Regions from separate parts of the Limnohabitans sp. INBF002 genome, predicted to be linked through region 1. Evidence: predicted binding sites of a transcription regulator. Region 1 holds the regulator's gene; each other region holds the start of a gene.

Region 1 (3,280 bases):
AGACGCCGATGGTTATCAATTTGGCGTCATCCTTCCTGAGCCGAACAAGCGTGCTTTCTTTCGCCAAAAGCGAGAAGGCAATGACGAGTTCATGGAAGGCGAGGCTTTGCGCATCGAATTTGATGGCAAAGCAGACCGCGTCAAACTCATCGACAACGCCGAAGTGCGCCGCTACCGCGGTGCTGTGTTGAATGACACGATGACCGGCAAACTCATCATTTATGAAAACCTGACCGATGTCTTCAGCATCGATGGCCAACGCACCAAAGCAGGCGGCAAGGCCAGCGGTGGTCGGGTGCGTGCCGTGTTGGCGCCACGCAGCAAAACATTGGATAAACCGTGATCGAAACGCTTTCACCCACACACACCGCTGAGACCACAGAGAGTCGTTTGGAAGCCCGCCACTTGGAAAAATCCTATGGCAGCCGCAAGGTCGTGCACGACGTGTCGATTTCTGTGAAAAAAGGTGAGGTCGTGGGCTTGCTCGGCCCCAACGGCGCGGGTAAAACTACCTCGTTCTACATGATCGTGGGCTTGGTGCGCGCCGACGGTGGCAGCATCACCATCGATGGTCAGCCGGTGGCACATTTGCCCATTCACCGCCGCTCGCGTTTGGGTTTGAGTTATTTGCCACAAGAAGCCTCCATCTTTCGCAAACTGAATGTGGAAGACAACGTGCGCGCCGTGTTGGAGCTGCAACGCGGTGAAGACGGCAAGCCACTCAAGCACGAGGAAATTGAAACCCGCTTGACCTCGCTGCTGCAAGAGTTGCGCGTGGACCATTTGCGTGCATCGCCTTCTGTGGCGCTCTCCGGCGGTGAGCGCCGTCGCGTAGAGATCGCGCGCGCCTTGGCCACCAACCCGCGCTTCATTTTGTTGGATGAGCCGTTCGCTGGCATCGACCCGATTGCGGTGATTGAGATTCAGCGCATCATTGGCTTCTTGAAAGCGCGTGGCATGGGCGTGCTCATCACCGACCACAACGTGCGCGAAACGCTGGGCATTTGCGACCACGCGTGCATCATCAGTGATGGCCGTGTGCTGGCGCAGGGCACGCCGCGCGAAATCATCGAGAACGCCGACGTGCGTCGCGTGTACCTCGGCGAACATTTCCGAATGTAGGCATGCAGACCCCCACGCTCATCACTTCGTGTTTCGCTGCCCCCCGAGGGGGCCTTCGCGCCTTGGGGCGGCCCTTTGTCGCTCATCGTTTCGGAGCGAAACGATGAAGCAAGGCTTATCACTCCGCGTCTCCCAACATCTGGCGCTCACGCCGCAGTTACAGCAGTCGATCCGACTGTTGCAGTTGTCCACCTTGGAGTTGAGCCAAGAGATTGAGCAAATGCTCGACGAGAACCCGTTTCTCGACAAAGAGTTTGAAGAAGCGCCGCGCGAAGAGTTTGGCCTCGACAAAGCCGATGCCCCTACCCGTGACGAAGAAGTCGAGCCTGTCCGCGAAGTGCCATCGCTCGATGGCGGCATGTCTGAAATCAGCGTGGACAACACGGCCAGTGACACCGAACCCAGCGTGGATGGCGTGGCCGAAAGCTGGGATGGTGATGGCAGCGTGGAGTTCTCAGCCGACGATTCTGAGTGGGGCGGCGACGCACCCGCCAGCAATAACAACAACACCGCCGACAGCGACACCGCAGACGCCACCGAGCTGGCGCGCATGCAAGAGTCGCTCACCTCGCATTTGCACCGTCAAGCTTTGGCTTTGCGCTTGAGCCCTACTGACCAAGCGGCCTTGCGCTACTTGATTGAAAACCTCAACGACGACGGCTACCTCGAAGACACGCTGCGCAGCTTGGCCGAAGGTTTGGGTGGTGACGATGAAGAGGAAATTGAAGAACTCGAACACCGCTTCCAAGTGGCCTTGTCGCTGCTGCAAAGCCTAGAACCTGTGGGTGTGGGCGCGCGTGATTTGGCCGAGTGTTTGACGCTGCAACTCAAAGCCTTGACGCCCAAAGGCGAAGAAGCTTTGCAGATTCGCGACACCGCCATTCTCATGTGCAAGCAGCCCATGGAGATGTTGGCCAAGCGCGATTTCAAACGCTTGGCGGTCATCGTGGGTGACAGCGAAGCCAATGTCAAAGTGGCCATTGCCCTGATTGGCCGTCTAGAGCCCAAGCCCGGCCGTCGTTTTGCCGATGTGGAGCGCCATGTGGTGGTGCCTGATGTGTTGGTGACGCGCGTGGGCAAGTCGACCATGACGCCAAAATTCAAAGTGGCATTGAACCCCGATGTGATGCCTCGCTTACGTGTGCACGACATCTACGCCAATGCCCTCAGAGGCGGCAAGGGCGAAGCGCATGCGGGCTTGCAACAGCGTTTGCAAGAAGCGCGTTGGTTCATCAAGAACATCCAACAACGCTTTGACACCATCTTGCGTGTGAGCAATGCGATTGCTGAGCGCCAGAAAAACTTCTTCATCCACGGCGAACTCGCCATGCGCCCGATGGTGCTGCGCGAGATTGCCGAGGAGCTGGGGCTGCACGAATCCACCATCAGCCGCGTGACGACCAACAAATACATGAGCACCCCTTTTGGGACGTTTGAGCTCAAGTATTTCTTCGGTTCAGGGTTGGAGACGGACAGCGGCAACAACGCCTCCAGCACGGCGGTGCGCGCGCTCATCAAGCAATTTGTGGCGAGCGAAAACCCCAAAAAGCCGCTGTCGGATAATCAGCTCTCCGAAATGCTCAAAGAGCAAGGCATTGAGTGCGCCCGCCGCACCGTGGCCAAATACCGTGAGGCGCTGCGCATTGCGCCCACGACATTGCGCAAGGCCCTCTGATAACTTGCGGGACAGGCCCAATTTGCGCTGTCCTCAACTGGTGAAACTATGAATCAATTACATCTCTTCTTGCCCTGTGCGGCAGGCGTCGAATCCTATTTGGCCGAGGAAGTGCGCCGCATCACCGGCGTGGGCGACGACGACTTGCGCGCTTTCCGTGCTGGCGTGATGGTGCGCGCCTCGTGGCGCGATGTGTTGTTGCTCAACCTGCACAGCCGCTTGGCGCAGCGCGTGTTGGTGGAGTTGTCGCACACCCAATATCGCCAAGAGGAAGACCTGTACCGCGCGGCCTGCGAGGTGGCGTGGGAGCTGTGGTTCTCGCCCAAAGAGTCTTTCAAAATCGAAATCACCGCGCAGCACAGCCCGCTCAAGAGCTTGAACTTTGCGGCGCTCAAAATCAAAGACGCAGTGGCCGACCGCTTCCGTCACAAGTTTGGCGTGCGCCCCGATGTCAACACGCAATGGCCCGATGCCCGCATCTAC
Region 2 (3,280 bases), 660 kb from region 1:
CGCGTGCCCTCGATCACGGTCACGCTGCCGCCAGCCAAAGGTTTGCAATTGAGTGCTGGATCTGGCTGGTTGGTGTACGCATTGCCACAACGGTAAATGCGTTGCGGCTCAGACGTCGCCTCGGCTGGCCACGCCACCAAGCAGATGCTGAACAAAGCAAGATCACGAATGAGGAGGGACAAAAGTGGGCGCATGAAAAAGTGTTGGTTAAAACAAAAAAGGACGGCTTGCGCCGTCCTCTTATTGCACTTGCCGTTGCAACGAATTACAGCGAGTAGTACATGTCGTATTCGACAGGAGACACTTCCACGCGGCTGCGGGTCACTTCTTGCATCTTCAATTCGATGTAAGAGTCGATCCACGAGTCGGTGAACACGCCGCCTTTGGTCAAGAAGGCGCGGTCTGCGTCGAGGGCTTCCAAAGCTTGGTCCAAGCTAGAGCACACGGTTGGCACCAACTTGTCTTCCTCTGGAGGGAGGTGGTACAAGTCTTTGGTCGCTGCTTCGCCTGGGTGAATCTTGTTCTCGATACCGTCCAAACCAGCCATCAACAAGGCTGCGAAGCCGAGGTAAGGGTTGCACAATGGATCTGGGAAGCGCGCTTCCACACGGCGTGCTTTGTCAGATGCCACGTTAGGAATACGGATCGAAGCAGAGCGGTTCTTGGCAGAGTAAGCCAATTTCACGGGCGCTTCGAAGTGAGGCACCAAGCGCTTGTAGCTGTTGGTACCTGGGTTGGTGATGGCGTTCAAAGCACGTGCGTGCTTGATGATGCCGCCGATGTAGTACAGAGCCAAGTCAGACAAACCAGCGTAGCCGTTGCCTGCGAACAAGTTCTTGCCGTCTTTCCAGATGGACTGGTGAACGTGCATGCCAGAACCGTTGTCGCCAGCGTATGGCTTAGGCATGAAGGTGGCAGTTTTGCCGTAAGCGTTGGCCACGTTGTGGATCACGTACTTTTGCAGCAATGTCCAGTCAGCGCGCTCGACCAAAGTAGAGAACTTGGTGCCGATTTCGCATTGACCTGCGCCAGCCACTTCGTGGTGGTGCACTTCGACGGGGATGCCCACGGACTCGAGCAACAAAGACATTTCGCTACGCATGTCGTGTGTGCTGTCGACGGGAGGCACTGGGAAGTAGCCGCCTTTGACGCGGTTGCGGTGACCACGGTTGCCGCCTTCGATTTTCTCGCCGCTGTTCCAAGGGGCTTCGTATTCGTTGATGGCGTAGAACGTGTTGTTGGGCTCAGTGCTCCAACGCACTTCGTCGAACAAGAAGAATTCTGGCTCTGGACCGAAGTAAGCGGTATCGCCCACGCCAGATTGCTTGAGGAAAGACTCAGCGCGCTTGGCGATCGAACGTGGGTCACGCTCGTAGGCTTTGCCGTCTGTAGGTTCGATCACGTCGCAGATCAAAACCAAAGTGATTTCTTCAAAGAAGGGGTCGATGATGGCGCTGCTTGGATCAGGCATCAACAACATGTCAGAGGCTTCAATGCCTTTCCAACCAGCAATAGAAGAACCGTCAAACGCTTGACCTTCTTCGAACTTGCTTTCGTCGAACTGCGACACGGGCGCAGTGATGTGCTGCCACTTGCCACGGGTATCGGTGAAACGGAAGTCAACGAATTTAACTTCGTTCTCTTTCACCATTTTCATTACGTCTGCGACGGTCTTGGCCATCAAGTTCTCCTGCTAGGGTAGGTTGGGTTAAAAAGTGTTTCGAGGTTGAGGATGCAGTTTCTGTGCCAACATATGCGTCACAGCGACCGCCACCGGCTTCACCGTCAAGGCGCCTATTTTGCACCGAGATTGAATCAAATTGGCCGCAAAAGCGCATTCCAAGCGCTAAACCCCGAAAAACAGGATGCTCTATTTTGGTGCAATTTTGCACCAAAATGGTTCCACGTTACTCACGCACCAATTCGGGGCCGAATTTCAAACCAAAGGTTTGGAGACCTGACAACATGGCTGGGTACGCCAGTGCCACATGGTCTGGCGAGCCTTTCACGCCCAACTCGATGTGTCGGCCATGCTCGGGGTGGTCCACGCTCGGCAAGCTGAACACTTTGACGCCCGGATGGTCCCGCTCCAAGGTCTCCATCAGTGGGGTCAGCGTGGCCTCCATGGAGCCGTAGATGACGATGGATTTTTCAATCCAAGCCGCCTTCTGAAACAAATGCGGGTAATAAGTGTCGAGCACCCATTCCATCATGGGCCAAGCCATGACCGGAAAGCCCGGCACAAAGTGCACCACGCCACCGCCCGCACCTTGGCAGGTAAAGCCTGGGATCTTGTTGTACGGATTGGGAATGATGCGTGCGCCCACGGGGAACACGCCCATGTTGAGACGATGCACGTTGTCATGGCGATCAGGCTCATACGGCACGCCCTGCTCTTTGGCGGTGTCTTGCATGCGTTCACGAATCAGGGCTTCAGCTTCGGGGTGCAGCACGATGTCAAGGCCCAGGGCTTTGCCTGCGCATTGGCGGGTGTGGTCATCAGGCGTTGCACCAATACCGCCGCAGGAAAACACAATGCTGTTACTTTCAAACGCGCGGGCCAAGGTCCGGGTGATGCGCTCAGGCGAATCGCCCACGTAATCCGCCCAGTCGAGCGACAGGCCACGGGCATTTAGCAACTCAATGGCTTTGGGCATGTGCTTGTCGGCACGCTTGCCCGAAAGAATTTCGTCGCCAACGATGATGAGCCCGAACTCAGGTCGGGCTTTAGGCACTGGGGAGTTGTGGTGTGTGTGAGTCATCCGCCGATGCTACCGTGGGTAGCGGCACCGAGGCCCCCATCACCACAGTGTCCGACTCCGCCCGCAGGGCTTCTAACGCACCCAAGCTGTAATGAGCAAACCACAGCGAGGTAAAGGCAAACACCAAGGCATAAATCCAAATGGCCAAGGGAATCAGAACCAAAAATGCAGCAGCAAACAAAGCACCAGAAGCCCATACCAAGCTGGGCAGCGCGCCCATGTAACCGGTCAACACACCGATCAGCAGCAGCCAAACCCTGTGTTTGCGACCAAGCGCCAAACGCTCGTCACGACTGGCATGCGACATCAGTGCGTCGTACACCATGATGCGATAGCTGAGCCAGCCCCAAATGAGCGGCGGCACGATGAACATCAAAGGCGGCACCACCCACAAAGGCAAGGAAATCAGCATGGCCAACAACGCAATGACGGTGGAACCCAAGGTCCAAGCCAAGCTGGTGAGGTTTGTGCCGCCATGCTTGAGCGCCAGGTGTTCAAAGCGACGGTGGACCACCAAA
Region 3 (3,280 bases), 810 kb from region 1:
GCGTGGTGGTAGCGCTGGCCTAAGTCGGCCAATTGCCAATCGCTACCGGCACGGCCAATCAAGGTGATGCCAAACGGCAAACCATCGGCACGAATTTGACTGGGCACAGACAGAGCGGCGTAGTCAAACAAATTGACGAAGTTGGTGTACTGCCCCAAGTTGCGGTTGCACACCACAGGGTCGGCCTGCATTTGCGCAATCGTGTAATGCGTGGGCGCGGTAGGTACGAGCAACACGTCCATTTGCTGCCACATGCGTTCGGCTTGTTTCTCAAGGCGCTTGAGTTCGATCTCTGCGTGGATGTAGTCTGCCGCGCTGTACTGACGCCCCTTGGCGATGATGCTGCGCACGGGTTCGATCACGTCCGCTTCATGGACATCAAAGAAGGGCTGTACCGCGGCGTAGCGTTGACTGACCAAGGCGCTCTCGTACAACATGGCTGCAGCTTGGGCCAAAGGCGCATAGTCGATGGTGACGGCTTGTCCACCTAAACGCGTGAGGTTTTGAATGGCCTGCGCAAAAGCCGCCTCTGCCAAAGCGTCGCCAAAGAAATTCAATGCATTGGGCACACCAAATCGAAAGCTAGCAGGCAAAGCTTGAGACGCCATGGGTACGCGACACGAAAACGGGTCAGCGTCGTCATAGCCCATGCAGGCACGCAAGACATCAGCAGCCACCGCCACTGTGCGCGCAAAGATGGATACACAGTCCACGTTTTGTGCAGCAGGCACCACACCCCGCGCAGAAATCAAACCACGCGACGGCTTCAAGCCCACGATGTTGTTCAGGCCAGCAGGCACACGGCCAGAGCCTGCAGTGTCGGTGCCTAATGCAAAGTCAACTTGACCTGTGGCCACCACATAGGCGGAGCCTGAACTAGAGCCCCCAGACACATACGCTGGATTGAACGCGTTGGGTACGGCCCCGTACGGTGAGCGCGTGCCGTTCAGTCCACATGCAAATTGATCGAGGTTGGTTTTGCCTTCTAAGCTCGCACCAGCCTCTAGCAAGCGATGCACCACCTGCGCATCTTCACGCGCGGCATAAGCGAATGTGGGGCAGCCTGCTGTGGTGGCAACGCCCAACACATCCATGTTGTCTTTCACTGCGAAGCGCAAACCTTGCAAAGGTCCACCGCTTTGCTTAGGCGTTTCAGCCTGCCCGTTCGCAGCGTATGACATGCGCGTGATCCATGCGGCATCACCGACGTGCTCCAGCACAGCTTCTGTGCTGCGTGTGATTCCTGTGAATTGCCGTGACACCATCTTTGTGCATCCCATCTTGTATTCAAGATCAAACGCAAGCTGCGTGCCAAGATTTAATAAATCGGGTTTTTAGTCACCAATCGACAAGTGCTGTGAAAAAGTAACGCACTTGTGCACGCTGCACTTCACCAGTGAAAATTTTATTTCTAGCATCAAACGTTAGTGTGCGGATCGAATCAAATTCCGCACCACGGGATAAATTTGTGCATCCCAGCGCTTGCCATTGAACACCCCATAGTGGCCCACGCCCGATTGCAAATGGTGCGTTTTTCGATACGCGGGCAGCATGCTGCACAAATCTTGCGCAGCCAAAGTTTGGCCCATGCCACAGATGTCGTCACGCTCGCCTTCGACGGTGAGCAAAAAGGTTTTGCGAATGGCTTGCAAATTCAAAGGACGGCCACGGTAAGTCATCTTGCCGGTAGGCAAGGTGTGCTCTTGAAACACTTGCTTGACGGTCTCTAAATAAAACGGGCCCGACAAATCCATGATGGCGAAATACTCTTTGTAAAAATCGCGAATCACATCGGCTTTTTCGTCCTCGCCATTCACGCGGTGTTCATAGAGTGATTTGAACGATTGGCGATGGCGATCCATGTTCATATTCAAAAACGCCATCAGCTGCATGAAACCTGGATACACGCGACGCCCGACGCCCTTGAAGTGCAGCGGCACCATGCCAATCAAATTGGCTTCAAACCATTCAATCGGTTTGCTCATGGCCAGCTCGTTCACCCCTGTGGGGTTCACGCGCGTGTCGATGGGGCCAGCCATCAAGGTCAGAGAAGCAGGTTGGCAATCGCTGCGGTCTTCGGCCAACACCGCCGTGGCCGCCAAGCACGCAACCGTGGGCTGACACACGCCCATCAAATGCGCATTGGGCCCAAGGTGCTGCATGAACCAAATGATGTGTTCGACGTATTCGTCCAAACCAAACTCACCCTCGCTCATCGGAATGTCACGGATGTTGCGCCAGTCCGTCACATATACCTCGTGGTCTTGCACCAGCGTCTGCACGGTGCCGCGCAACAAGGTAGCGAAGTGTCCCGACATCGGCGCCACGAGCAACAACTTGGGCAAGTCTTTCGCGTCTTCGCGGCAAAACCGCACCAAGTCGCAATACGGCGTTCTAAAACTTGTGGTCTCCATCACAGGCACGCGTTGACCTTGGGTGTTCAACACGCTCGCAATGTTGAAAGAAGGCCGCGTGTGCGTGAAGCCCAGCAAAGCCACCTGTTCGTAATACGCAGCCATGCGTTGCAAAGGCGTGATGCGCTTGTCATCAAACCAATTCAAACTGATCTCGCGCGCATGTTCGGCGAATTTTCGAATCGGGTCTGACACATCGGCCACCGTTTGGTAGTTGTGATAAATCATCGCAGCGTCTCCACGCCTTGCAGCGTTGTCTTGATGCAATGAGAAGTGCAAGACGCGTGCCACGGGATGGCATATCTCTTGCAATGTGAGTTGCACCGCACACAGATGCACCAGAAGGCAACCATGGCCAAAACCACGCTCACACTCAGCAGCAAGAATTACTCGTCTTGGTCATTGCGAGGCTGGCTCATGGTCAAGCTCTCGGGCATTCCCTTCGAGGAAACACCCGTGTCCACCGACAACGTGGACGCACGCGCCGAGCTGTTGCTGCTCTCCCCTTCCATTCTTGTGCCTTGCCTGAACCACGGCAGCGCACGCGTGTGGGACACGCTAGCGATTGGCGAGTACCTCAACGAAATCGCACCAAAAGCAAACCTACTGCCCACCAACGCGGTGCACCGTGCACATTGCCGGTCCATCTGCGGCGAAATGCATTCGGGCTTTTCAGCCCTGCGTGCCTCGCTGCCGATGAACATCAAAGCCAAATTCAGCAAATTCAAAGTGTGGTCTAAAGCACAGCTCGACATTGACCGCGTGCTCTCCATTTGGCGCGACTGCCTGTCTACTTACAAAGGTCCGTACTTATTTGGCAAGCAACCCACACTGGCCGACTGCATGTTTGCACCGGTGGTGACGCG

What was found. Region 1 encodes sigma-54, which starts transcription at its own class of promoters, with help from an activator protein. Its sites were predicted from a motif close to TGGCANGNAANCTGCTTT; they were not measured.
Region 2: glnA (type I glutamate--ammonia ligase) is a predicted target of sigma-54. The motif match lies at 1,732-1,749, and genes of this name have one in related genera.
Region 3: atzF (allophanate hydrolase) is a predicted target of sigma-54. The motif match lies at 1,297-1,314, and genes of this name have one in related genera.

The regions. Positions count from the first base shown of each region.
Region 1 is NZ_AP027055.1:2,408,980-2,412,259, reverse strand. It holds gene lptA (lipopolysaccharide transport periplasmic protein LptA) at 1-343, shown strand, start outside; gene lptB (LPS export ABC transporter ATP-binding protein) at 340-1,122, shown strand; gene QMG15_RS12055 (RNA polymerase factor sigma-54) at 1,226-2,797, shown strand; gene QMG15_RS12050 (THUMP domain-containing protein) at 2,846-3,280, shown strand, end outside.
Region 2 is NZ_AP027055.1:1,751,732-1,755,011, forward strand. It holds gene QMG15_RS08615 (hypothetical protein) at 1-194, opposite strand, end outside; gene glnA (type I glutamate--ammonia ligase) at 266-1,681, opposite strand; gene QMG15_RS08625 (molybdopterin-binding protein) at 1,908-2,762, opposite strand; gene QMG15_RS08630 (EI24 domain-containing protein) at 2,728-3,280, opposite strand, start outside.
Region 3 is NZ_AP027055.1:625,051-628,330, reverse strand. It holds gene atzF (allophanate hydrolase) at 1-1,280, opposite strand, end outside; gene phaZ (polyhydroxyalkanoate depolymerase) at 1,425-2,642, opposite strand; gene QMG15_RS03155 (glutathione S-transferase family protein) at 2,766-3,280, shown strand, end outside.